Regions from separate parts of the Comamonas brasiliensis genome, predicted to be linked through region 2. Evidence: riboswitches for the same ligand, from Rfam matches in the RefSeq annotation. Region 2 holds a riboswitch; the other holds the start of a gene.
What was found. A riboswitch is a leader RNA that binds a small molecule or an ion and turns the genes downstream of it on or off. The one in region 2 is predicted to bind S-adenosylhomocysteine.
Positions count from the first base shown of each region.

Region 1: another riboswitch for S-adenosylhomocysteine. It lies ahead of ahcY (adenosylhomocysteinase); the one in region 2 lies ahead of metH (methionine synthase).

Region 1 covers NZ_JAANES010000003.1:760,260-771,480, reverse strand. The annotation lists gene DJFAAGMI_RS16160 (sensor histidine kinase) at 1-2,676, shown strand, start outside; gene DJFAAGMI_RS16155 (response regulator) at 2,712-3,419, shown strand; S-adenosyl-L-homocysteine riboswitch at 3,438-3,534, shown strand; gene ahcY (adenosylhomocysteinase) at 3,610-5,040, shown strand; gene DJFAAGMI_RS16145 (TlyA family RNA methyltransferase) at 5,345-6,541, shown strand; gene metF (methylenetetrahydrofolate reductase [NAD(P)H]) at 6,636-7,463, shown strand; gene DJFAAGMI_RS16135 (septal ring lytic transglycosylase RlpA family protein) at 7,602-8,279, shown strand; gene DJFAAGMI_RS16130 (23S rRNA (adenine(2030)-N(6))-methyltransferase RlmJ) at 8,335-9,201, opposite strand; gene rplM (50S ribosomal protein L13) at 9,534-9,962, shown strand; gene rpsI (30S ribosomal protein S9) at 9,973-10,365, shown strand; gene erpA (iron-sulfur cluster insertion protein ErpA) at 10,577-10,942, shown strand; gene mdtD (multidrug transporter subunit MdtD) at 11,044-11,221, shown strand, end outside.
Region 2 covers NZ_JAANES010000004.1:191,124-202,344, reverse strand. The annotation lists gene DJFAAGMI_RS17405 (muconate cycloisomerase family protein) at 1-840, opposite strand, end outside; gene DJFAAGMI_RS17400 (LysR substrate-binding domain-containing protein) at 991-1,887, shown strand; gene DJFAAGMI_RS17395 (LysR family transcriptional regulator) at 1,896-2,819, opposite strand; gene DJFAAGMI_RS17390 (PACE efflux transporter) at 2,913-3,416, shown strand; gene gltS (sodium/glutamate symporter) at 3,524-4,762, opposite strand; S-adenosyl-L-homocysteine riboswitch at 5,177-5,286, shown strand; gene metH (methionine synthase) at 5,323-8,082, shown strand; gene DJFAAGMI_RS17375 (GntR family transcriptional regulator) at 8,165-8,851, opposite strand; gene DJFAAGMI_RS17370 (C4-dicarboxylate transporter DctA) at 8,863-10,203, opposite strand; gene cls (cardiolipin synthase) at 10,451-11,221, opposite strand, start outside.

The DNA.
Region 1 (11,221 bases), on a different contig from region 2:
TCCTCCACTGCGTCGCGCCCCGATCCCGACGCGCTGCTCGCCCAGTTGCAGGCCGACAGCCAGCGCGCCCATCGTGGCAAGCTGCGCATCTACTTCGGCTCCAACGCCGGGGTGGGCAAGACTTATGCCATGCTGGCGGCCGCGCAGCGCGAGCGCCAGGCTGGGCGCAGCGTGCTGGTCGGGTTGGTGGAAACTCACGGCCGTGCCGAGACCGAGCAGCAGCTGCATGACCTGGAGCTGCTGCCGCGGCGTCAGCTGGTCTACCAGGGCCGGCAACTGGACGAGTTCGATCTGGATGCCGCACTGGCGCGCCGCCCGGAAGTGCTGCTGCTCGACGAGCTGGCGCACAGCAATGTGAGCGGCTCACGCCATCCCAAGCGCTGGCAGGATGTGCAGGAGCTGCTGGAAGCGGGGATTGAGGTGTGGACCACGCTCAATGTTCAGCATCTGGAAAGCCTTAACGATGTGGTGGGCGGCATCGTGGGCATACAGGTCCACGAGACCGTGCCCGACCATCTGTTTGACGATGCCGACGAGGTCATCGTGGTCGACATTCCGCCCGAGGAGCTGCTCAAGCGCCTCAAGGCAGGCAAGGTCTATCCGCTGGAGCAGGCCGAGCGGGCCTCGCGCAATTTCTTTCGCCAGGGCAATTTGCTGGCGCTGCGCGAGCTGGCCTTGCGCCGTACGGCAGACCGGGTCGATGAGGACATGCGCGACTATCGCCGCGAGCGTGCCATCGGCGATGTCTGGCCGACGCGCGAGCGCCTGCTGGTGGGCGTGGGCGGGCGCGCCGGCGACGATGCCCTGGTGCGCCAGGTGGCACGCCTGGCGAGAAGGCTGGAGGCCGACTGGGTGGTGGTCTATGTGGACGCGCCCGAACGCCAGCATCGGCCCCGTGCGGCCCAGGAGGCCGTGCTCAAGACCTTGGCGCTGGCCGCACGCCTGGGTGCGGAAACGGCCACCATTCCCGGCGCCCATGTGGCCCAGGCCCTGGTGGACTTTGCGCGTGAGCGCAATGCCAGCCATCTGGTGCTGGCGCGCGCGCAACAGGCTCTGGGCCGCTGGCTGCGCTGGCGGTCCCCCAGCCTGTCCGAGCAGATTGCCGCACTCGATCCCGGGCTTGACGTGCTGCTGCTGTCCGTCAAGCAAAGCAAGCACGAGGGCCGCATCCGCTTGCCGCCAGAGCGCGAGCAGTCCGTCCCCTGGAAGGGCTATGCGGGCGTGACGCTGGCCTGTCTGGCGGCCACGGCCGTGGCGGAACTGCTGCTGCAGGTGTTCGATCCGGCCAATGTGGTCATGCTGTTCCTGCTGGTGGTGGTGCTGTCCGCCGTGCGCTGGGGGCGGGGTCCCGGCGCATGGGCGGCCCTGCTGTCGGTGCTGCTGTTCGACTTCTACTTTGTGCCGCCGCGCAACTCCTTCAGCGTCAACGATACCCAGTATCTGTTTACCTTCAGCCTGATGCTGGGCGTGGCCCTGGTCTGCGGCCAGCTCACGGCGCGGCTGCGCCATGAGGCGCGCGTGGCCGCAGAGCGCGAGAGGCGGGCCGGCGCGCTGGCCAGGCTGGCGCGCGACCTGTCGGGTGCGCTGACGCAGGAGCAGGTCACGCGCATTGCGCTGACCACCATGTCAGGCGTCTTCGACGCCCAGACCGGGCTGCTGGTGCCCGATGCCGACGAGCAGCTGCAGCTGGCGCAGGGCAGCGAGGGCACGATCGACACCAGCGTGGGCCGCTGGAGTATGGAGCATGGCCAGATGGCCGGCTACGGCACCGATACCCTGGCCGCTGCGCCGGCGCTGTATGTGCCGCTGATGGCGCCCGTGCGCTCGCGCGGCGTGCTGGTGCTGCAGCTGCGCGCGCCGCAGAAACTGCGGGTGCCGGAGGAGCGCCGTCTGCTCGATGCCTGTGCCAGCCAGATCGCGCTGGCGCTGGAGCGCGTGCATTTTGTGGAAGTGGCGCAGCAGACCCAGATCGCCATGGAGGGCGAGCGCATGCGCAACACCTTGCTCTCGGCCGTCTCGCACGATCTGCGCACGCCGCTGACGGGCATTCTGGGAGCCGCCCAGGCGGCCTTGCCGCATGCGCCCCAGGGGCCGGCGCATCACATGCTGCTGCAGATCCGCAATCAGGCTCAGGCGCTGCAGCAGCTGGTGGACAACCTGCTGGCCATGGCGCGGCTGCAGCAGGGCGGCGTGCAGCTCAAGCGGGAATGGCTGCCGGTGGACGAGCTGGTCGGCAGTGCGCTGGCGCAGATGCGCGAGCGACTGGCAGCTCATGTGCTGCAGACCTCGATGCCGGCCGGGCTGCCCTTGCTGCAGCTCGATGCCGTGCTCATGGAGCGGGTGCTGGTCAATCTGCTGGACAACGCCATCAAATACACGCCCGAGGGCACGACCATCACCGTGGCCGCGCGCGTGCTGGGCAGCGACTGCGTGCTGAGCGTGCAGGATGCCGGGCCGGGCCTGCCAGTGCATCTGTCGCCCGAGCAGCTGTTCGAACCCTTTACCCGCGGGCAGGCGGAGAGCGCCGTGTTCGGCATGGGGCTCGGCCTGGCACTGGCGCAGCGCATCGTGCAGGCCCATGGCGGCCGCTTGCAGGTGGCACAGGCTGAGCCGGGGCCGGGCACCGTCTTCAGCATCTCGCTGCCAGTGCCCGAGCAGCCGGCCATGGACGAATGAGCCGACAATCCCGTGCATCACATGCAAATCCGAACATGACAAGCGCCGCACCCCGCATCTTGCTGATTGAAGACGACGCCAGCATCCGCCGCTTTGTGCGCCTGGCACTGGAGGACGAAGGCTGGCAGGTGTTCGAGTCCGAAACTGCCAGGCGCGGCCTGATCGAGGCCGCCAGCCGCCAGCCCGATGCCGTGGTGCTGGATCTGGGCCTGCCCGATGCCGATGGCAAGAGCGTGATTGCCGAGCTGCGCAGCTGGAGCCAGCTGCCGATTCTGGTCCTGTCCGCGCGCGAGCGGGAAGAAGAGAAGGTGGCGGCGCTGGACGCTGGTGCCGATGACTATCTGACCAAACCCTTTGGCGTGCCCGAGCTGCTGGCCCGGTTGCGCGTGATGCTGCGCCGCCGCCAGCAGGCGTCAGCGGCAGACAAGCCCGGCAGCTGTGCGCGTTTCGGCACGGTGGTGGTGGATCTGGCGGCGCACGATGTCAAGCGCGACGGAGTGGCCGTGCACCTGACGCCCATAGAGTTCCGTCTGCTGGCGACCCTGATTGCCGGCCATGGAAAGGTGCTGACGCACCGCCAGCTGCTGCTGCAGGTCTGGGGGGCGGAGTATCTGGACCGCCCTCACTATCTGCGCGTGCACATGGCCAATCTGCGCCAGAAGATAGAGAACGATCCGGCCCAGCCCCGGCATCTGGTAACCGAGTTGCAAGTGGGTTATCGCTTGGTGGGACTGGAAGGCTGATTCCTTTATAATCGCCGTCCATCCGAGGAGCGTTGCAGCGTTCCCCAGCCAGCCATGAGCTGGTCTGCGCGGGGCGTGAGGCTCGGATTTCATCCCGCAACGACGCTCGCCCACGCTTTCTGTGCGGTGAGCCGGTTTATTCCCCCTCTGCTGCAGAACGTGGTTTTTCATTCAAGATTTGGAGAAAACCATGAACGCTGCCGTGCGCTTCAACCCCGCTGATTCGGCCATTACCGATATTTCCCTGGCTGCCTGGGGCCGCAAGGAAATCAGGATCGCCGAAACCGAAATGCCCGGTCTGATGGCCGTGCGCGAGGAGTTCGCCGCTGCCCAGCCCCTGAAGGGCGCGCGCATCACCGGCTCGCTGCACATGACCATCCAGACTGCCGTGCTGATCGAGACGCTGACGGCTCTGGGCGCGCAAGTGCGCTGGGCCTCGTGCAACATCTTCTCGACCCAGGACCACGCTGCTGCCGCCATCGCCGAAACCGGCGTGCCTGTCTACGCCATCAAGGGCGAGTCGCTGGAAGACTACTGGAACTACACGCACAACATCTTTGAATTCGGCGCCAAGGGCACCGAAGGCGAAGGCCCCAACATGATCCTGGATGACGGCGGCGACGCCACCATGCTCATGCACCTGGGCAAGCGCGCCGAGCAGGATCTGTCCGTGCTGGCCAACCCCGGTTCGGAAGAAGAGCGTATCGTCTTCGCCGCCATCAAGGCCAAGCTGGCCGTGGACTCCACCTGGTACAGCCGCAAGTCGGCCCAGATTCTGGGTGTGACCGAAGAGACCACCACCGGCGTGCACCGTCTGAACGAAATGTCCGCCAACGGCAGCCTGCTGTTCCGCGCCATCAACGTCAACGACTCGGTGACCAAGTCCAAGTTCGACAACCTGTATGGTTGCCGCGAATCTCTGGTGGACGGCATCAAGCGCGCCACCGACGTGATGATCGCCGGCAAGGTTGCCGTGGTCGCCGGTTACGGCGACGTGGGCAAGGGCTGCGCCCAGGCGCTGTCCGCTCTGCGTGCGCAAGTGTGGGTGACCGAGATCGACCCCATCAACGCCCTGCAGGCCGCCATGGAAGGCTACAAGGTCGTGACCATGGAATATGCCGCCGACAAGTGCGACATTTTCGTGACCACCACCGGCAACAAGGACATCATCCGCCACGAGCACATGGTCGCGATGAAGGATGAGGCCATCGTCTGCAACATCGGTCACTTCGACAACGAAATCGATGTCGCATCGATCGAGAAGTACGAGTGGGAAGAGATCAAGCCCCAGGTTGACCACATCACCTTCCCCGATGGCAAGAAGATCATTCTGCTGGCCAAGGGCCGTCTGGTGAATCTGGGTTGCGCCACCGGTCACCCCAGCTTTGTGATGTCCAACTCCTTCGCCAACCAGACCCTGGCGCAGATCGAGCTGTTCACCCGCCCCGACGCCTACGAGGTGGGCAAGGTCTATGTGCTGCCCAAGGTGCTGGACGAAAAGGTGGCTCGCCTGCACCTGAAGAAGGTGGGCGCACAGCTGACCGAGCTGACCGAAGCGCAAGCCGCCTATATCGGCGTGAAGAAGGAAGGCCCTTACAAGCCTGAAACGTATCGCTATTAACTCCCCCTGAGGCGCTTTGCGCCTTCCCCCTCTCTGGCTTCGCCGGAGGGGGACGACAGCCTCGCTGGGGCAGCCCTTGCTGCGCGGCGGCGCTTGCTCGCTGTTACTGGTGTGGATAGCGCCAGCATCGAGGTCGTCGTGGTTTTATTTGATAGCTGCTTGCGCACGTTATGTATTGATTTCAGATGGATATTTATCTGAAATCAAGCTGTATCAAGCGAAAGCAGCTATCTAAAAAGATTTCTTTGCCCGCTGCACCTTTGTGCAGCGCTTGGCACCGGTTTATTTCAAAGGAAGCGACGCTATGCGCGCAGATGTTTTTTTGGTTGAAGCAGGTCATGCTGCCACCCGTTCCCAGGCCCAGCGCCTGATCGCCTCGGGTGTGGAGTGGCGGCTGACGCCTCTGGCGCCCTGGAAGAAAGTGGCCAAGAACGGCGATGACATTCCTGCCGGTGCCGAGCTGCAGCTGCTGGACGCCGCCGAGGCCAAATACATCTCGCGCGGCGGGCTCAAGCTCGAGGGCGCGCTGGCCGCGACCGGCCTGAGCGTCAAGGGCTTGCGCTGTCTGGACGTGGGCCAGAGCACGGGCGGCTTCACCGATTGCCTGCTGCAGGCCGGTGCTGCCCAGGTCATCGGCCTCGACGTGGGCCACGGCCAGCTGCACGAGCGCCTGAAGAATGACGAGCGCGTGGTCTGCGTCGAGGGCTTCAATGCCCGCGCGCTGACGCCCGAGCTGCTGGAGAAGGCCTGCGACGAGGCGCTGTGCGAAGTCATCGAGGAAGAAGAGGACAACGACACCCAGCCCGTCGCTCCCTATGCCTGGATGCGCAACGGCGGTCAGGTCGATGAGGACTATGACGACAGCGACGATGCCAAGGAGCAGGATGTCGAGAGCTTCAAGGCCGAGCGCGCCGCCAAGGCCAAGGCCCGGGCCGAAGGTCTGGCTCCGGTGGAACTGCGCCGCAAGCCAGGTACCGAGAATATCGACATCACCCCGGCATTTGATTTTGTGACCGGCGATCTGTCCTTCATCTCGCTGACCCTGGTGCTGCCTGCCGTGGTGCAGCTGCTCAAGCCCCATGGCCAGTTGCTGATGCTGGTCAAGCCGCAGTTCGAGCTGCAGCCCGGCCAGATCGGCAAGGGCGGCATCGTGCGCGACACGGCCTTGTACGCCGAGGTCGAAAAGCGCATTCGCGACTGCCTCGGCGATCTGGGGCTGAGCGTCAAGCAGTGGCTGGACTCGCCCATTGAGGGCGGCGACGGCAATCACGAATTCTTCGTCTGGGCCCAGCAGGGCGCTGAAGTCAAGGCTCCGGCCCCCGTCGTTGCCGACGAAGCGGCTGCGGCCAGGCCGGCCGTCAAGGCGGCCGCCAAGCGCCCTTCGCGTGCCGACATCAAGGCCCAGCGCGCCAAGCAGGAGCTGTATGAAGACCCCGAGGTGGCCAGCTTCGGCCAGCCAGGCCCGGCACGCAGCAAGCAGAAAAAGCGAAACGAGCGTTGAGTAGAAAGCGCAAGCCGCGCTGAGCACAAGAGCGTGGCGGGTGCCGAGCCTTCGGAGCCCGCCCATGACCCAGGATTCAGAGACATAGACCGCCATGAGCTTTCCCGTCAGCTTCGAGTTTTTCCCTACCAAGACGCCCGAAGGCGCTGCCAAGCATGTGGGCGTGCGCCAGGCCCTGTATGCGCGCAAGCCCGAGTTCTGCTCCGTGACCTATGGCGCGGGCGGCTCCACCCAGGCCGGCACCTTCACCATGGTGCGCGACATCCAGAACGAGGGTGTGGGCGCGGCCTCGCACTTCTCCTGCATCGGCGCCACGCATGAAAAAGTGCGCGCCGAGCTGAACGAACTCAAGGCCATGGGCGTCAAGCGCATCGTCGCCTTGCGCGGTGACCTGCCCAGCGGCTACGGCCTGGGCGGCGAGTTCCAGTACGCCAGCGATCTGGTGGCTTTCGTGCGCCAGGAGTTCGGCGACTGGTTTCACATCGAAGTTGCCGCCTATCCCGAAACTCACCCTCAAGCAAAGTCCCCTCGCAGCGATCTGGACGCATTTGTTGCTAAAGTGCGCGCTGGTGCAGATTCCGCCATCACGCAATACTTCTACAATGCCGACGCATACATGCGCTTTGTCGATGAGGTGAGGGCTCTGGGGCTCGACGTGCCGGTCGTGCCAGGAATCATGCCGATTACCAGCTCTACACAGCTGATGCGCTTCTCGGATGCATGTGGTGCCGAGATTCCGCGCTGGATTCGTCTGCGTCTGCAGGCGTTCGGAGATGACACCGCTTCCATTCGTGCGTTCGGTCTGGATGTCGTGACTCATCTATGCGAGCAGTTGCGCAGCCAGGGTGCTCCCGGGTTGCACTTCTATACGATGAACCAGAGCGTCGCCACTCTGGAGATCTGCGACCGTCTGGGTCTGTAAGCCAAAAGCTTGCCGGCCGCAGGCGGCCGGTCTTGGGCGGCTCTCACTTGAGCTTTCAAGGAGATTGCGCCCGTGCAACCGAAATTTTGGCGCTTGCGTTGTTGTCAGTGGATAGGTCTTGCCGTCGTTACCGCGACCATGGCCGGTTGCGCTCCACTGCCGGAAAAGCCCGAGGAACAGGCCCCCGTCGCTCAGAGCCAACCCCGAAAAAAGGGCGCGCAGCCCACGGTCTCCGCCCCTCTGCTTCCCGACGCCTATGCGCGCAGCAACTATCGCGACAAAGGCCTGGGCGTCAAGGCCAACAAGCCTGCGGATGCCGACAAGGCAGACCTGCCCGAAGACAGCAACAAGTATGAGTTGAGCCCTCCTCGCGAAAGCGACCAGGCGGGCCTGGCCTCCTGGTATGGCGAGCAGTTCCATGGCCGCAAGACGGCCAGCGGCGAGCGCTTTGACAGCATGGACATGACGGCAGCGCACAAGACCCTGCCTTTCGGAACGCGTGTCTGCGTGCGCAGCTCCGTGACCGGCAAGAGCGTGGTGGTGCGTATCAATGACCGCGGCCCCTTCGCGCCCGGCCGCGTCATCGACCTGAGCAAGGCCGCAGCCCAGGAGCTGGGCATGCTGGGCCTGGGCATCAAGCCTGTGGAGCTGTGGCAGCTGGAGGCCGACGAAGACGAGTGCCCGGCCACGCTCAATGCGTCGAGCCGAAAGCGTCACCCTAGCGTGGCGCAGGGTGCTGCCGCCGCCAAGACGCGTGCGGCGTCCGCTAAGCAGCCCACGCGCAAGGTGTCACAGACCGCCAAGCGCAAGCGCTGATTTCCGGAAACGTGCCCTTGGGATAGGGCTGCATTCACGGCCTTTGCGGCCGCAATCAGCCGCCCGACTCCAGCGTGAATCCTGCATTGCTGTCCTGGCCCAGCAGCTTGACCAGCTGCGGCATGGCGGGCTTGAGCTGCTCCTTGAGATTGAAGGGCGGGTTGATCAGGAACATGCCGCTGGCGGGCAGGCCGCCGCGCTCGGAGGTCTTGTTGCTCTTGACCGTGAGCGTGGCATGCAGCCAGCTCTTGCCCGCCTTGGTGGCCATGGTCTTGAGGCGCTTGGGCAGATCATGGGCCTCGGGGCGCGGGATGATGGGGTACCAGACGGCGTAAGTGCCGGTGGAAAAGCGCTTGAGGCCGTCCGCCACCATATCCAGCACGCGGCCGTAGTCGGTCTTCAATTCGTAGCTCGGATCGCAGAGCAGCAATGCGCGGCGCGAGGGCGGAGGCAGGAATTTCTTCACGCCTTCGAAGCCATCCTCGTGCAGGATGGCGACCTGGCGCCGGACTTCCAGCTGGGCCATGTTGCCGGTCAGCGAGCGCATGTCCGTGGGGTGCAGCTCGAAGGCCTTGAGGCGGTCATGGCCGCGCAGCAGCGCCTGGGAGATGAAGGGCGAGCCGGGGTAGTTGCGGATGGCATTGCCCTGGTTGAAGCGGCGCACCATCTGCAGATAGTCCTGCAGCACCGGAGCCAGCTCGGCCTCCTTGGCGGCAGCCAGGCGCAGCACGCCTTCTTCGGCCTCGCCACTCTTGCTGGCGTAGTCGCCGTCCAGGCGGTACAGGCCGGCTCCGCCGTGGGTGTCGAGCACCGTCAGCGCAGCCTCTTTTTGCGTGAGGTATTGCACGGTGGCAATCAGAACGGTGTGCTTGAGCACATCAGCGTGATTGCCTGCATGAAAGGCGTGGCGGTAACTGAACATAGAGATGGATGGTAACCAGCAGGGCAAGAGGGGAACAGCACTTTTTACCCTGTGGTCTTTAAAGGCTGTCGGCGCCTGGGTGCAGAGGGAGAAACAGGCGCTAGGGGCTGTTTCACAACAGGCTGCTGCACGAAAACACGCAGATTCTGGCGTTTTTGTATAATGGCGGGCTTCGCAGCGATTTTATGGTTCCCGCGGCGAAGGCTTGGGCCAAGTTTAAATTGGTCCGAGTAACCCCGCCTAAGAGGCTTCCTTTAAAAGACCTGTCTTTTTCAAGAAGAAGCACCGACCGCGGAAAAGGGACCGCCAAACCCTCTTGAAAGAGAAAACTCATGTCTACATTCAGCGCAAAGCCCGCTGAGGTGCAACACGAGTGGTTTGTGATTGACGCCACCGATAAGGTGCTCGGACGTGTCGCCAGCGAAGTGGCACTCCGTCTGCGCGGCAAGCACAAGGCCATTTACACACCTCACGTTGACACCGGTGACTACATCGTCATCATCAACGCCTCCAAGCTCAAGGTCACTGGTACCAAGAACCTGGACAAGGTGTACTACCGTCACTCCGGTTTCCCCGGTGGCATCACTGCTACCAACTTCCGCGACCTGCAAGCCAAGTTCCCTGGCCGTGCTCTCGAGAAGGCCGTCAAGGGCATGCTGCCCAAGGGTCCTCTGGGCTACGCCATGATCAAGAAGCTGAAGGTTTACGGCGGTGCTGAGCACCCCCATACCGCACAGCAGCCTAAGGCTCTGGAAATCTAAGGAGACCTAGATGATTGGTGATTGGAACAATGGCACAGGCCGTCGCAAGTCCAGCGTCGCTCGCGTGTTTCTGAAGAAGGGCTCCGGCAAGATTACTGTGAATGGCAAGGACATTCAGCAGTACTTCGGTCGCGAAACCTCCATCATGATCGCAAAGCAACCCCTGGTTCTGACTGAGAACCTGGAGACTTTCGACATTCAAGTGAACGTCCATGGCGGCGGCGAATCCGGTCAAGCCGGTGCAACCCGTCACGGCATCACTCGTGCCCTGATCGACTATGACGCAGCTCTGAAGCCTGCACTGAGCCAAGCCGGCTTCGTGACTCGCGACGCTCGTGAAGTCGAACGTAAGAAGGTCGGTCTGCACTCCGCACGCCGCGCCAAGCAGTTCTCGAAGCGTTAATCCGTTTCCCCTGCAGGAAAGACTCTTCGGAGTCTTTTCAAGAAAAGCCGCCTCGAATGCAAATTCCTGGCGGTTTTTTCATGGGCGGCCGCAGCCTTGTCCAGCGCTTGCGCAAAGCCCCCACTTGCACTGGCGACAAAGAGATACGGCCGGTATTCCCGAGCCCCTTGCTGTACCATTTCAGGCAATCAAGAAACTACGGAGTAATGCCATGAGCGCCGTTGCTGAAACCACGACCACCGAAATGCCTTCCCCCATCGTCTTCACCGACAGCGCTGCTGCCAAGGTGGCCGATCTGATTGCCGAAGAAGGCAATCCCGATCTGAAGCTGCGCGTTTTTGTGCAAGGTGGTGGCTGCTCCGGTTTCCAGTACGGTTTCACCTTCGACGAGATCACCAACGACGACGACACCACCATGACCAAGAACGGTGTCTCGCTGCTGATCGACTCCATGAGCTATCAGTATCTGGTGGGCGCCGAGATCGACTACAAGGAAGATCTGCAGGGTGCCCAGTTCGTGATCAAGAACCCCAACGCCTCGACCACCTGCGGTTGCGGCTCCAGCTTCTCGGTCTGAGTCGAATGATTGTCTGCGCGCCGGCCGCTCTGGTCTGGCGTTCGCATATTGCTTAAGCCGCTGCGAGTCAGCGGCTTTTTTATTGCCGCCTTGTTCCGGAGCTGCCCATGGGTGAGATGCCCGTCACGCACCATAGTGCCCCCCACAAAGAAAGACTGCTGTGGCTGGTGGCCATAGGCTTTTTCATGCAGTCGCTGGACGCGACCATTCTCAACACGGCGTTGCCGGCCATGGCGACCGAGCTGGGCGAGAGCCCGATGAAGATGCAGTCCGTCATCG
Region 2 (11,221 bases):
GTGCTTGGCGACCTTGAGCGAGAACACGTGGCAGGCCTGCTCGCGCGCCAGGCGCATGGCGTCGTGCGGCGTGCACACGCTCTCATCGGCCATGACCAGGGCAGTGGACGGCAGCGTGGCCGTGAGCTCGCGCAGCGCGGGCACGTTCCACTGGGCCACGGGCTGCTCGATGAGGCTGACGCCGGCCTCGATCATGGGGGGCAGAAAACGCCGTGCGGTGGCACCGTCCCAGGCCTGGTTCACGTCCACGGTCAGCGTGGCGCGGCCCTGCAGGCCGCGCGCGATCTGGCTCACGTGGGCCAGATCGGCCTCGGGCGTTCGGGCACCGATCTTGAGCTTGAAGATGCGGTGGCGGCCCTGGTCCAGGCGCAGCTGGGCCTCGGCCAGGTCGCGTTCCACATCGCCGCTGGCCAGCGTCCAGGCCAGGGGCAGGCTGTCGTGCTGCTTGCCGCCCAGCAGCTGCCACACGGGAACCTGCAGGCTGCGTGCCACGGCGTCGAGCAAGGCCATTTCCACGGCGCTCTTGGCAAAGGCATTGCCGCGGCAGGCCAGGTCCATGCGGGCCAGACAAGCCTCGATGCGCGCGCCGTCCTGGCCCGCGAGGGCCGGGGCCAGATGGTTGGTGATGGCGTGGTGGATGCTCTCGGGCGACTCCTCGTTCCACGACGGGCCGCCGATGGTGGCGGCCTCGCCGAAGCCTGTGGCGCCGTTGCGCAGCCACAGCTGGACGATGACCGGGCTTTGGCGGTTGATGGCGCCGAACGACAGCTTGTGCGGGCGTATGGTGGGAATGTCCAGGATGCGCGCGGTAATGCGTTCGATGGGGAAACTGGTGGTCATGGGCAAGAGGCCGTGAGGGCGGAAGGCGTTGGGGCGGGCAGCTGCATGGCTGCGATGGTCGCCAGCGTAAATCCATGAATGCTGTTGATCTACTGAATTATTTTTGAGGTACTGTTCGATAGCATCGATGTATCTACCCGGAAGCCGCCCATGGAATTGCGCCAGCTGCGCTACTTTGTCGACATTGCCAAGACCGAGCACCTGACGACCTCGGCGCGCAATCTGTTCGTGACCCAGTCCACGCTGTCGCACGGCCTGCGTCAGCTGGAGGAGGAGCTGGGCATGGTGCTGTTCGAGCGCATAGGCCGTGGGCTCAAGCTCTCGCAGGCCGGCGTGGTGTTCCGCAACTATGCCGAGCGCGCACTGCACGAGGTCGAGGCCGGGCGCATGGCGCTGGCCGATCTCAGCGAGCTGCAGACCGGCGCCCTTACCCTGGGCGTGATCCCCACCTTTCTCAACACCCTGGTCGCGCCGGCCGTGGCGGCCTTCACGCGCGCCTATCCCAAGGTCAACGTGGTGGTGCGCGAGCTGCTGGCGCCGCCCGTGGAGGCCGGCCTGCTCGATGGCAGCCTGGACCTGGGCGTGAGCTTTCATCCGCCGCAGCGCACCGAACTCGAGGCTCTGCCGCTGTTCGATGAACGCATGATGCTGCTGGTCAATCCTTCGCATGCGCTGGCCGGACGGCGCACGCTGGCGGTCAAGTCGCTGGTCGACGTGCCGCTGGCGCTGCTGCCGCGCAGCTTCTACACGCGCAGTCTGATCGACAACGGCCTGCGCGACGCGGGCGTCACGCCCAGCCTGCGTGTGGAAATGGGCTCGGTGGAATCGCTGATCGCGCTGTGCCGCTGGGGCGACATGGCCACCATCGTGCCCGAGCGCGCGGCCCAGCAGGCCAGCGATATGGTGGCCATACACCTGGTGGGCCCGCAGCTGGTGCGTACGGCCGGACTGCTGTGGCGTCGCGGCAGCCATTACAGCGCTGCGGCGCGCGAGTTCGCCGCGCTGCTGGCGCCCGCGGCGCGCGCCAGCCTGGGACGAGAAGTCTAGCGCCGGGCTCAGCGACCCGTGGGCTGCCTGCCCATGAGTTCCACAAAGCGCCGCGTGGCCAGGCCCTGGGGGCGCTCCTTGGACCAGACCCAGTCCACAAACAAGGTCGTGCCGTTGCTGAGGTTGAGCACGGGAATCTCCATCAGCGCGCCGCTGCCGATATGCGATTCCACCAGGCCCTTGGGCAGCCAGCCCCAGGCCAGGCCTGCGCCGATCAGCGATAGCGCTGCCTGGTGACTGTCCGTGCGCCAGAGCTGGCGTGCAAACACAAAGCGCGGATCCGTCTGCTGCGGGTCGCGGCTGGCCACCAGCACCTGGCGTGTGGCGGCCAGCTGCTCCACCGTGAGCTGCGGCGGTGCGGTGCGACCCGGTCCATGCTCGGCAAGCGCCTGCTGCCAGGGCTCGAACTGCGGCGACATCACGGCCACCAGCGTCTCGCGGCCCATTTCCTGGAAACCCTCGCGCCCGTCCATGGCGGGCCGCTCGAACACCAGGGCCAGATGGGCGCGGCCCGCATGCAAGAGCTCCAGCGCATCGACCTGGGGCGCTGCGAGCACCTCGATGGGCAGGGCCGGAAACTCGTGCACCAGCTGGTGCAGCGGCTCGCTCCAGTGCGTGGCCAGCAGCTCGGGGGCGATGGCCAGCGTCAGCCGCTCTTCCAGCCCTGCGTGCAGGCTCTGGGCCTGCCAGTTCAGCAGCTGCAGCTGCTCGGCCAGCAGGCGCGCCTGGGGCTCGAGTGCGCGGGCCGCGGCGCTGGGCACGGGCTCGCGTCCGCTGCGGTCGAATAGCTGCAGGTCCAGCTCTGCCTCCAGCTGGGCAATGGCCATGCTGACGGCCGACGGCACACGCCCCAGCTTGCGTGCAGCCGCCGAAAAGGAGCCGGCATCGAGCACGGCGAGAAACAGCGGGACCTGGTCGGCGCTAAAGGGCATGGTGTCGATCTGTCAGAAACATTGATAGGAACTGACTTTTATCTTCAATTTCCAGAACATACACTGCGGCCCATGTCTCAACAAGCCTCAGCGATGGCATCCGCTTCCTCCTCTGCCGCGTCTCTCAAAAATACCGCTGCCTTTGCAGCCCCCATCAAAGCCACGGGCCTCCAGGGCCCCAAGCGTCGCATCCTCTACGTGGGCTTGTACGAAACCATCGCCATCATCGTCTCCAGCCTGATCTTCATGGCCATCGGTCAGAAGGCCAGCGATTCCGGCGTCATGGCCGTGGCCGCCTCGGTGATCGCGATCTGCTGGAATCTGAGCTTCAACTACCTGTTCGAGAAATGGGAAGCGCGCCAGAGCGTCAAGGGCCGTTCCCTGATGCGCCGTGTGGTGCATGCCATCGGTTTCGAAGGCGGCATCGCCGCCATGCTGATTCCGCTGATGGCGTGGTGGTTCGGCATCTCGCTGTGGGAAGCCGCCGTCATGGAAGCCGGCCTGCTGGTGTTCTTCATGGTCTACACCTTTGCCTTCAACTGGGCGTTCGACCGCATCTTCGGTCTGCCGGCTTCGGCCCAGGCAGTGGCTGCCTGATCCCGGTCTGAGCTGCGTGTGACGCTTGCCTGCCAGGCGTGGGCAGCCATGAAAAAAGCGTGTTCCTGTCTGGCAGGAACACGCTTTTTTTGGGGCTGATGCAGCGGTCAGCGAAGAATGCTGAGCATGGCCTGCAGCACAAAGGCGTTGATGATGTCGATGAAGAAGGCTCCGACCAGGGGCACGATCAGAAAGGCCTTGTGCGAAGGGCCGTACTGGTTGGTGATGGCCTGCATATTGGCCACGGCCGTGGGTGTGGCGCCCATGCCGAAGCCGCAGTGGCCGGCTGCCAGCACGGCGGCGTCGTAGTTGCGGCCCATGATGCGGAAAGTCACGAAGGCCGCATACAGCGTCATGACGATGGCCTGCGCGGCCAGAATGACCATCAGCGGACCGGCCAGGTCGGTCAGCTCCCACAGCTTGAGCGACAGCAGCGCGATGGCCAGATAGATGGACAGCGCGGCATTGCCGAACACGTCGATGGCGCGGTCAAAGACCTTGAAGCCGAACATATAGTCCAGCACGTTGCGGATGACCACGCCGCCGCCCAGCGCCCAGACAAAGGTAGGCAGCTGGATGACCGTTCCCATGGTCAGGCCGGTCATGAATTCGGCAAAGGCCAGGCAGCCCGCGAAGAGGGCCAGCGTCTCCACCGCCGCATCGGCCGTGATCAGGCGCGGAGCCTTGTTGGGCGACTCGAAGTTGGCGACCGCGCTGCCTTCGCCCACGGTGGGCGCATCGGCGCGCAGCTGTTCGGACTCGGTCAGCGGCTGGGCCAGCTGATGGCGCGTGATCAGCCGCTTGGCCAGCGGGCCGCCCACCAGGCCGCCGATGATCAGGCCGAAAGTGGCGCAGGCAATGCCCAGGGTGGTGGCTCCCGTGAGGCCGTATTGGTTTTCCAGCACCGAGCCCCAGGCTCCGGCTGTACCGTGACCGCCCACCAGCGTGATGGAGCCCGCGACCAGGCCGATCAGCGGATCGAGTCCCAGCAAGGAAGCCAGACTCACGCCCACGATGTTCTGCATCATGATGAAGACGGCAATCACACCCAGGAAGAGGAACAGCGCCGAGCCGCCCTCGCGCAGCTTGGCGAAGTTCGCGCTCAGGCCGATGGACGAGAAGAACACCAGCATGAACGCCGACTGCAGGCTGCTTTCGAAGCTCAGCGCCAGTCCCGTGGTCTGATGCAGCATGAAGATGATGGCCGCCACGACCAGGCCGCCGGACACCGGCTCGGGAATATTGAAGTCGCGCAGAAAGCGGATATGTCTGGTCATGAGCTTGCCAAGCATGAGCACAAGCACGGCCATGATGAGGGTGTAGTACGCGCCGAAGGTCACGTTCATGAGGATCTCCAGGGGGTTCCATGCGACGGCCGGATTGCCTGTCCGCTAATGGCAGGCCATCGGCTGTGCATGACTGAGCACATGGACCGGACATTTGCTGTCGATGGTGCCAAAGACTCAAAGATAGGGACTGTAGGTGCTTGCCCACTCATGGCCGGCCCGTCGGTGCCGGGCTGCCTGAGAGCAGGAAAGCGGTGTGCGTCATTCCTTGCGGACGCGCACCATGCCACGAATATGCTTGAAATGAGATGGCTACATTCGTGTTTTGCGAAATTACCTTTTGCCGTGCTCCTGTTTCTGGAGTGCGTAAAGTCGAATCTGCTATAGCCATCCGCAGGCAGCGCGCCTCTGCCGCCAATGGGCAAAGCGCCTTGAAGCCCTGATTGTCCGGCCTCGCCGTAGAATGTCGGGCTTCACCCCGAGGAGCGCTGCAGCCGGTCATCCCACAGATGTTTGACCCGTCAGGCTCGGGGTGGCAGATCCGGTTGGCGATCTGCCCGTACTGACAACGGCGCTCACCTGTTTTCGATTCTGTTTCTGGTTTTCACACAGGTGAGCTGATGTCCGCTGCTACCCCTTCCACCGCCATTCCTCCCATGCGCCTGTCGGGCCTGGAGCCTGTCTTCATCGGCGATGAGACGCTGTTCGTCAACGTGGGCGAGCGCACCAACGTCACAGGCTCCAAGGCCTTTGCACGCCTGATCCTGAACGAGCAGTACGAGGAAGCGCTGGCCGTGGCGCGCCAGCAGGTGGAAAACGGTGCCCAGGTGATCGATGTGAACATGGACGAGGCCATGCTGGACAGCAAGGCCGCCATGGTGCGCTTTCTGAATCTGATTGCCTCCGAGCCCGATATCGCCAAGGTGCCGGTGATGGTGGACAGTTCCAAATGGGACGTGATCGAGGCCGGCCTGCGCTGCCTGCAGGGCAAGGGCATCGTCAACTCGATCTCCATGAAGGAGGGCGTCGAGGAGTTCAAGAAGCACGCCAAGCTGGTCAAGCGCTATGGCGCGGCCGCCGTGGTGATGGCGTTTGACGAAAAAGGCCAGGCCGACACCTTTGCGCGCAAGATCGAGATCTGCGAACGCGCCTACCGCATTCTGGTCGACGAAGTGGGCTTCCCGCCCGAGGACATCATCTTCGACCCCAACATCTTTGCCGTGGCCACCGGCATCGAAGAGCACAACAACTACGGCGTCGATTTCATTGAGGCCGTGCGCTGGATCAAGCAGAACCTGCCCGGTGCCAAGGTCTCGGGCGGCGTCTCCAACGTGAGCTTCTCCTTCCGCGGCAACGACCCCGTGCGCGAGGCCATCCACACCGTATTCCTCTATCACGCGATCGGGGCTGGCATGGACATGGGCATCGTCAATGCCGGCATGGTCGGTGTGTATGACGACCTGGAGCCACAGCTGCGCGAACGCGTGGAGGATGTGGTGCTCAACCGCCGCCCCGATGCGGCCGAGCGTCTGCTGGAGATCGCCGACAGCGCCAAGGGCGCGGCCAAGGACGACAGCAAGAAGCTCGAGTGGCGCGGCACGGCCGAGGCACCGAAGACCGTGGGCGAGCGTCTGTCGCACGCCCTGGTGCACGGCATCACCGACTTCATCACCGAAGACACCGAAGAGGCCTACCAGAAGATCGTGGTGCAGGGCGGCGGCCGCCCGCTGCACGTGATCGAAGGCCCGCTCATGGACGGCATGAATATCGTCGGCGACCTGTTCGGTGCCGGCAAGATGTTCCTGCCCCAGGTGGTCAAGTCCGCGCGCGTGATGAAGCAGGCCGTGGCCCACCTGGTGCCCTATATCGAGGAAGAGAAGCGCCAGCAGGAAGCGGCGGGCCTGGACGTGACCAGCAAGGGCAAGATCGTCATCGCCACCGTCAAGGGCGATGTGCACGACATCGGCAAGAACATCGTCACCGTGGTCCTGCAGTGCAACAACTTCGAAGTCATCAACATGGGCGTGATGGTGCCCTGCCACGAGATCCTGGCCAGGGCCAAGGCCGAGGGTGCGGACATCATCGGCCTGTCGGGCCTGATCACTCCCAGCCTCGAGGAGATGCAGTATGTGGCCGGTGAGATGGACAAGGACGACTACTTCCGCATCAAGAAGATTCCGCTGCTGATCGGCGGTGCGACCTGCTCGCGCGTGCATACGGCCGTGAAGATTGCACCCAAGTACGACGGCCCCGTGGTCTATGTGCCCGACGCCTCGCGCTCGGTCAGCGTGGCGCAGAGCCTGCTGGGCGAAGGCAAGCAGGCCTATCTGGACGAGCTGAGCGCCGACTACGACAAGGTGCGCACCCAGCATGCCAACAAGAAGAAGACGCCGCTGTGGACGCTGGAGCAGGCCCGCGCCAATGCTGCCGTGGTGAACCATGCCCCCGTGGTGCCGCGCACCCTGGGCCGCCGCGTGTTCAAGAACTTCGACCTGGCCGAAATTGCCCAGTACATCGATTGGGGCCCGTTCTTTCAGACCTGGGATCTGGCGGGTCCCTATCCGGCCATCCTTGACGATGAGGTCGTGGGCGTGGAAGCGCGCAAGGTGCTGGCCGATGCCAAGCTCATGCTGCAGAAGATCATCGACGGCCGCTGGCTGCAGGCCAATGGCGTGATGGGCCTGTTCCCGGCCAATCGCGTGGGCGACGACATCGTGTTCTACACCGACGAATCGCGCAGCCAGGTGCTGACTACCTGGTACGGCATGCGCCAGCAGACCGAAAAGCAGGCCGTGGACGGCCCGGATGGCCGGCCCGTGATGCGCCCCAGCCGCTGCCTGGCCGATTTTGTGGCCACCAAGGAGTCGGGCATTGCCGACTATGCCGGCCTGTTTGCCGTGACAGCCGGTATCGGCGCCGAAAAGAAGGACAAGGAATTCGAAGCTGCGCTGGACGACTACAGCGGCATCATGTTCAAGGCCCTGGCCGACCGCCTGGCCGAAGCTTTTGCCGAATGCCTGCACCAGCGCGTGCGCAAGGATCTGTGGGGCTATGCCGAAGACGAGGACCTGAGCAACGAGGAACTCATCAAGGAAGCCTACAAGGGCATTCGCCCCGCGCCCGGCTACCCTGCCTGCCCCGATCACACGGCCAAGATCGACCTGTTCAAGGCGCTGCAGGCCGATGAGATCGGCATGACGCTGACCGAGAGCCTGGCCATGAACCCGGCATCCAGCGTGAGCGGCTTCTACATCGGCAATCCCGAGGCCAGCTACTTCAACGTGGGTCAGATCGGCGAAGACCAGCTCGCCGACATGGCTCAGCGACGCGCTATGGATATCGAGGAGCTGCGTCGCTATCTGGCGCCAAATCTGGGCTGAACCCGCTTCGCGGGCATGCTTTGCGAATGAAAAAAGCCAGGGACGACCCTGGCTTTTTGGTTTGGAGTGCGCCGCTCAGAGGCTACTTCCTGAGCACAGGTGCGAGCGTGGCACGCAGTCGGTCGCCGGGCTCCTCGGTCCCGGTTGCGCGGATTTCCAGCGAGCGCTCCACCATGCCTATATGTTCCAGCAGCAGCGCCTTGGCACCCTCGGTGTCGCCGCGTTCCAGGGCGGCCACGATGCGTTCGTGTTCGGCGCAGGACTGGCTGGCGCTGTGCGTGGACTGATAGAGCGTGGCAGCCAGGGTGGTGCGTGCCGTCAGATCGCGCAGCGTGTCGGCCAGCAGCCGGTGACCCATCTGTTCGGCCAGGCAGACATGGAAATCCGCAAGCAGGAAGGAACGCGTGGCGCTGTCCGCACCGGCGATGGCTTTCTGCTCCTGGGCGATATGGCGGCGCAGCCTGGTGATGACGCGCTGCAGCGGCTTGCCGGCCTCCTGCAAGATGCCGGTCTCGATGATCCGCCGGGCAGAGAACGCGTCCATGGCCTCGGCAGCCGAGGGCTGGACCACGTACCAGCCCCTGCGGGCCTGGACCTGGACAAAGCCGCGGGCCTGCAGCTGCATCAGTGCTTCGCGCACCACGGTGCGGCTGACGTCGAAGTTGTTGGCCAGCTCCTGCTCTCCCAGTCGTTCGCCGGGTGCCAGTTTCTGGGCCAGGATGGCTTCGACGACGCGTTCCGCGATGTGCTGGGGAGAGGCAGGAGTCATTGCTGGCTTTATTAATGGCTGGACTGAGGGATGGGGACTATGGCAGGCGGCACCATAGCAGATGCAGGCTCTTCGTTCTCGGTCCGTGGCTCAGCTCTGCCGTCAAGTACCGCATGGGCACGTTCGCGGTCGATGTCGCCTTCCCAGGCGGCGATGGCCACGGTGGCCACGCAGTTGCCGATCAGATTGCCCAGAGCGCGTGCAATGCCCATGAACCAGTCCACCGACAGCACCAGCACCAGGCCGATCGCAGGGATGGCGGGAATGGCATGCAGGGTGGCGGCCAGTACCACGATGGCCGAGCCCGGTACGCCGTGCGCACCCTTGGAGGTCACCAGCGCGATGGCCAGGATGGTCAGCAGGTCGGACATGCTGATCGGGGTGTTGGTGGCCTGGGCGATGAAGACCGCTGCCAGTGTGATGTAGATGGAGAACGCGTCCAGGTTGAACGAGTAGCCGGTGGGAATCACCAGGCCCACGGTAGAGTCGCGCACCCCCATGTTGCGCAGCTTGGCCATGATCTGGGGCAGCACGCTGTCGGAGGAGGTGGTCGCGAAGACGATGGTCAGTTCCTCGCGCAGATAGCGCAGCAGCTTGATCAGGCTGAAGCCCGACAGGCGCATCACCAGGCCCAGCACCACGAAGACGAAGATCAGCACCGAAACGTAGAACAGCGCCACCAGCATGCCCAGCTGCTTGAGCGAGCCTATGCCGTACTGGCCCACGGTGAAGGAGATGGCGCCCAGCACGCCCAGCGGTGCCAGCTTGATGATGATGCCCATGACCTTGAACAGGGCCATGGACAAGGTGTCCACCAGTTCGGAAACGGGCTTGCCGCGCTCACCCAGCATGGTCAGCGCGCAGCCGAACAGCACGGCGAACAGCAGCACCTGCAGGACGTCGCCCTTGGCGAAGGCTTCCACCACGGTGGTGGGAATGAGCTTCATCAGGAAATCCACCGTGCCGCCGCTGGTCAGCTTGTCGGCATTGCTGGCGTAGGCCGCCATGGCCGAGGCGTCGAGCTTGCTGGTGTCCACGTTCATGCCCACGCCGGGCTCGAAGACAAAGGCCAGCACCAGGCCCATGCCCAGGGCGATGGTGGTCAGCACCTCGAAATAGATCAGGGCCTTGACGCCCACGCGACCGACGCGCTTGAGGTCGCCCGCGCCGGCAATGCCGTGCACGACCACGCAGAACACCAGGATGGGAATGATCATCTTGATGAGCTTGATGAAGCCATCACCCAGGGGTTTGAGTTTCACGGCCCATTCAGGGGCCAGTAGTCCGGCGAGCACACCCAGTATGAGTGCGATCACCACCTGTCCGAACAGTGATCTGACAAAGCGGCGCATAGTCGTCTTTCGCAAGTTGTGGAATCTTGTATGCAAGTTGACTGCAACTTGCATACAAGAATGTAGGCAAGCGAAAGGCGTGCCAGCAGAGGGTATTCCTGCAGATTTCCGTAATTTCGAAGAGGGTCAGCCCTGACTTTCATGCATGAAATCGGGGTGGCTGTCCGTCCTGGTGCGAGATCGGCAGCCTGTGTGCACGTGCGTGGTGCGCGGGCGGTGAGCATGCCCAAAGTTTGGGCACCAGGGTCTACAGCAGAGGGCTCAGGGCACCCAGCAGGTTGTCCCAGATGCGTTTCCACCAGCGGGTGGCACGCACCTGTTCCAGCGTCACTGCATCGGACTCGCGCAGATAGCTTTGCTGGCGCTGACGGATGGCCTCGGTGATGGCTTCGTCATGCAGCAGCACATTGTTCTCGAAGTTCAGGTCAAAGCTGCGCAGATCCAGATTCGTGGAGCCGATCAGGCTGACCGAGCCGTCCAGGCACAGTGTCTTGGCATGCAGCAGGCCGGGGCGGAATTCGTGGATATGGACGCCGGCGCTCAGCAGCCGCCAGTAATGGCTGCGGCTGACGGCGCCGACGATCCAGGAGTCATTGCGGGCGGGCAGGATCAGCGTGACCTGCACCTGGCGCAGCGCGGCGGCGCACAAGGCATCGAGCACCGTGCTGTCGGGCACGAAGTAGGGGGTGGAGATCACGACCTCGCGCTGCGCGCAGGCCAGCAGGCTGGCAACCAGCTGGGGTGTTGAGCGTGCTCTTTCCGTCGGCCCTTCGGCAATCGCAACGGCATGAAAGCCGTCGTCAGCGGCAGCAGCCTCGGCCTCTATTGCCGGTGGTGCAAAGCTCGCATCGGACTGCGCCCAGTCGCTGGCAAAGGCCTGCTGCATCTGCATGACCACGGGTCCCTGCAGGCGCAGCATGATGTCCACCCAGGGTGCATAGCGAGCCTTGATGTGAAAGCCCTCGTCGGCGCAGTTCTGGCTGCCGCAATAGTTGATCCTGCCGTCAATGAGCGTGAT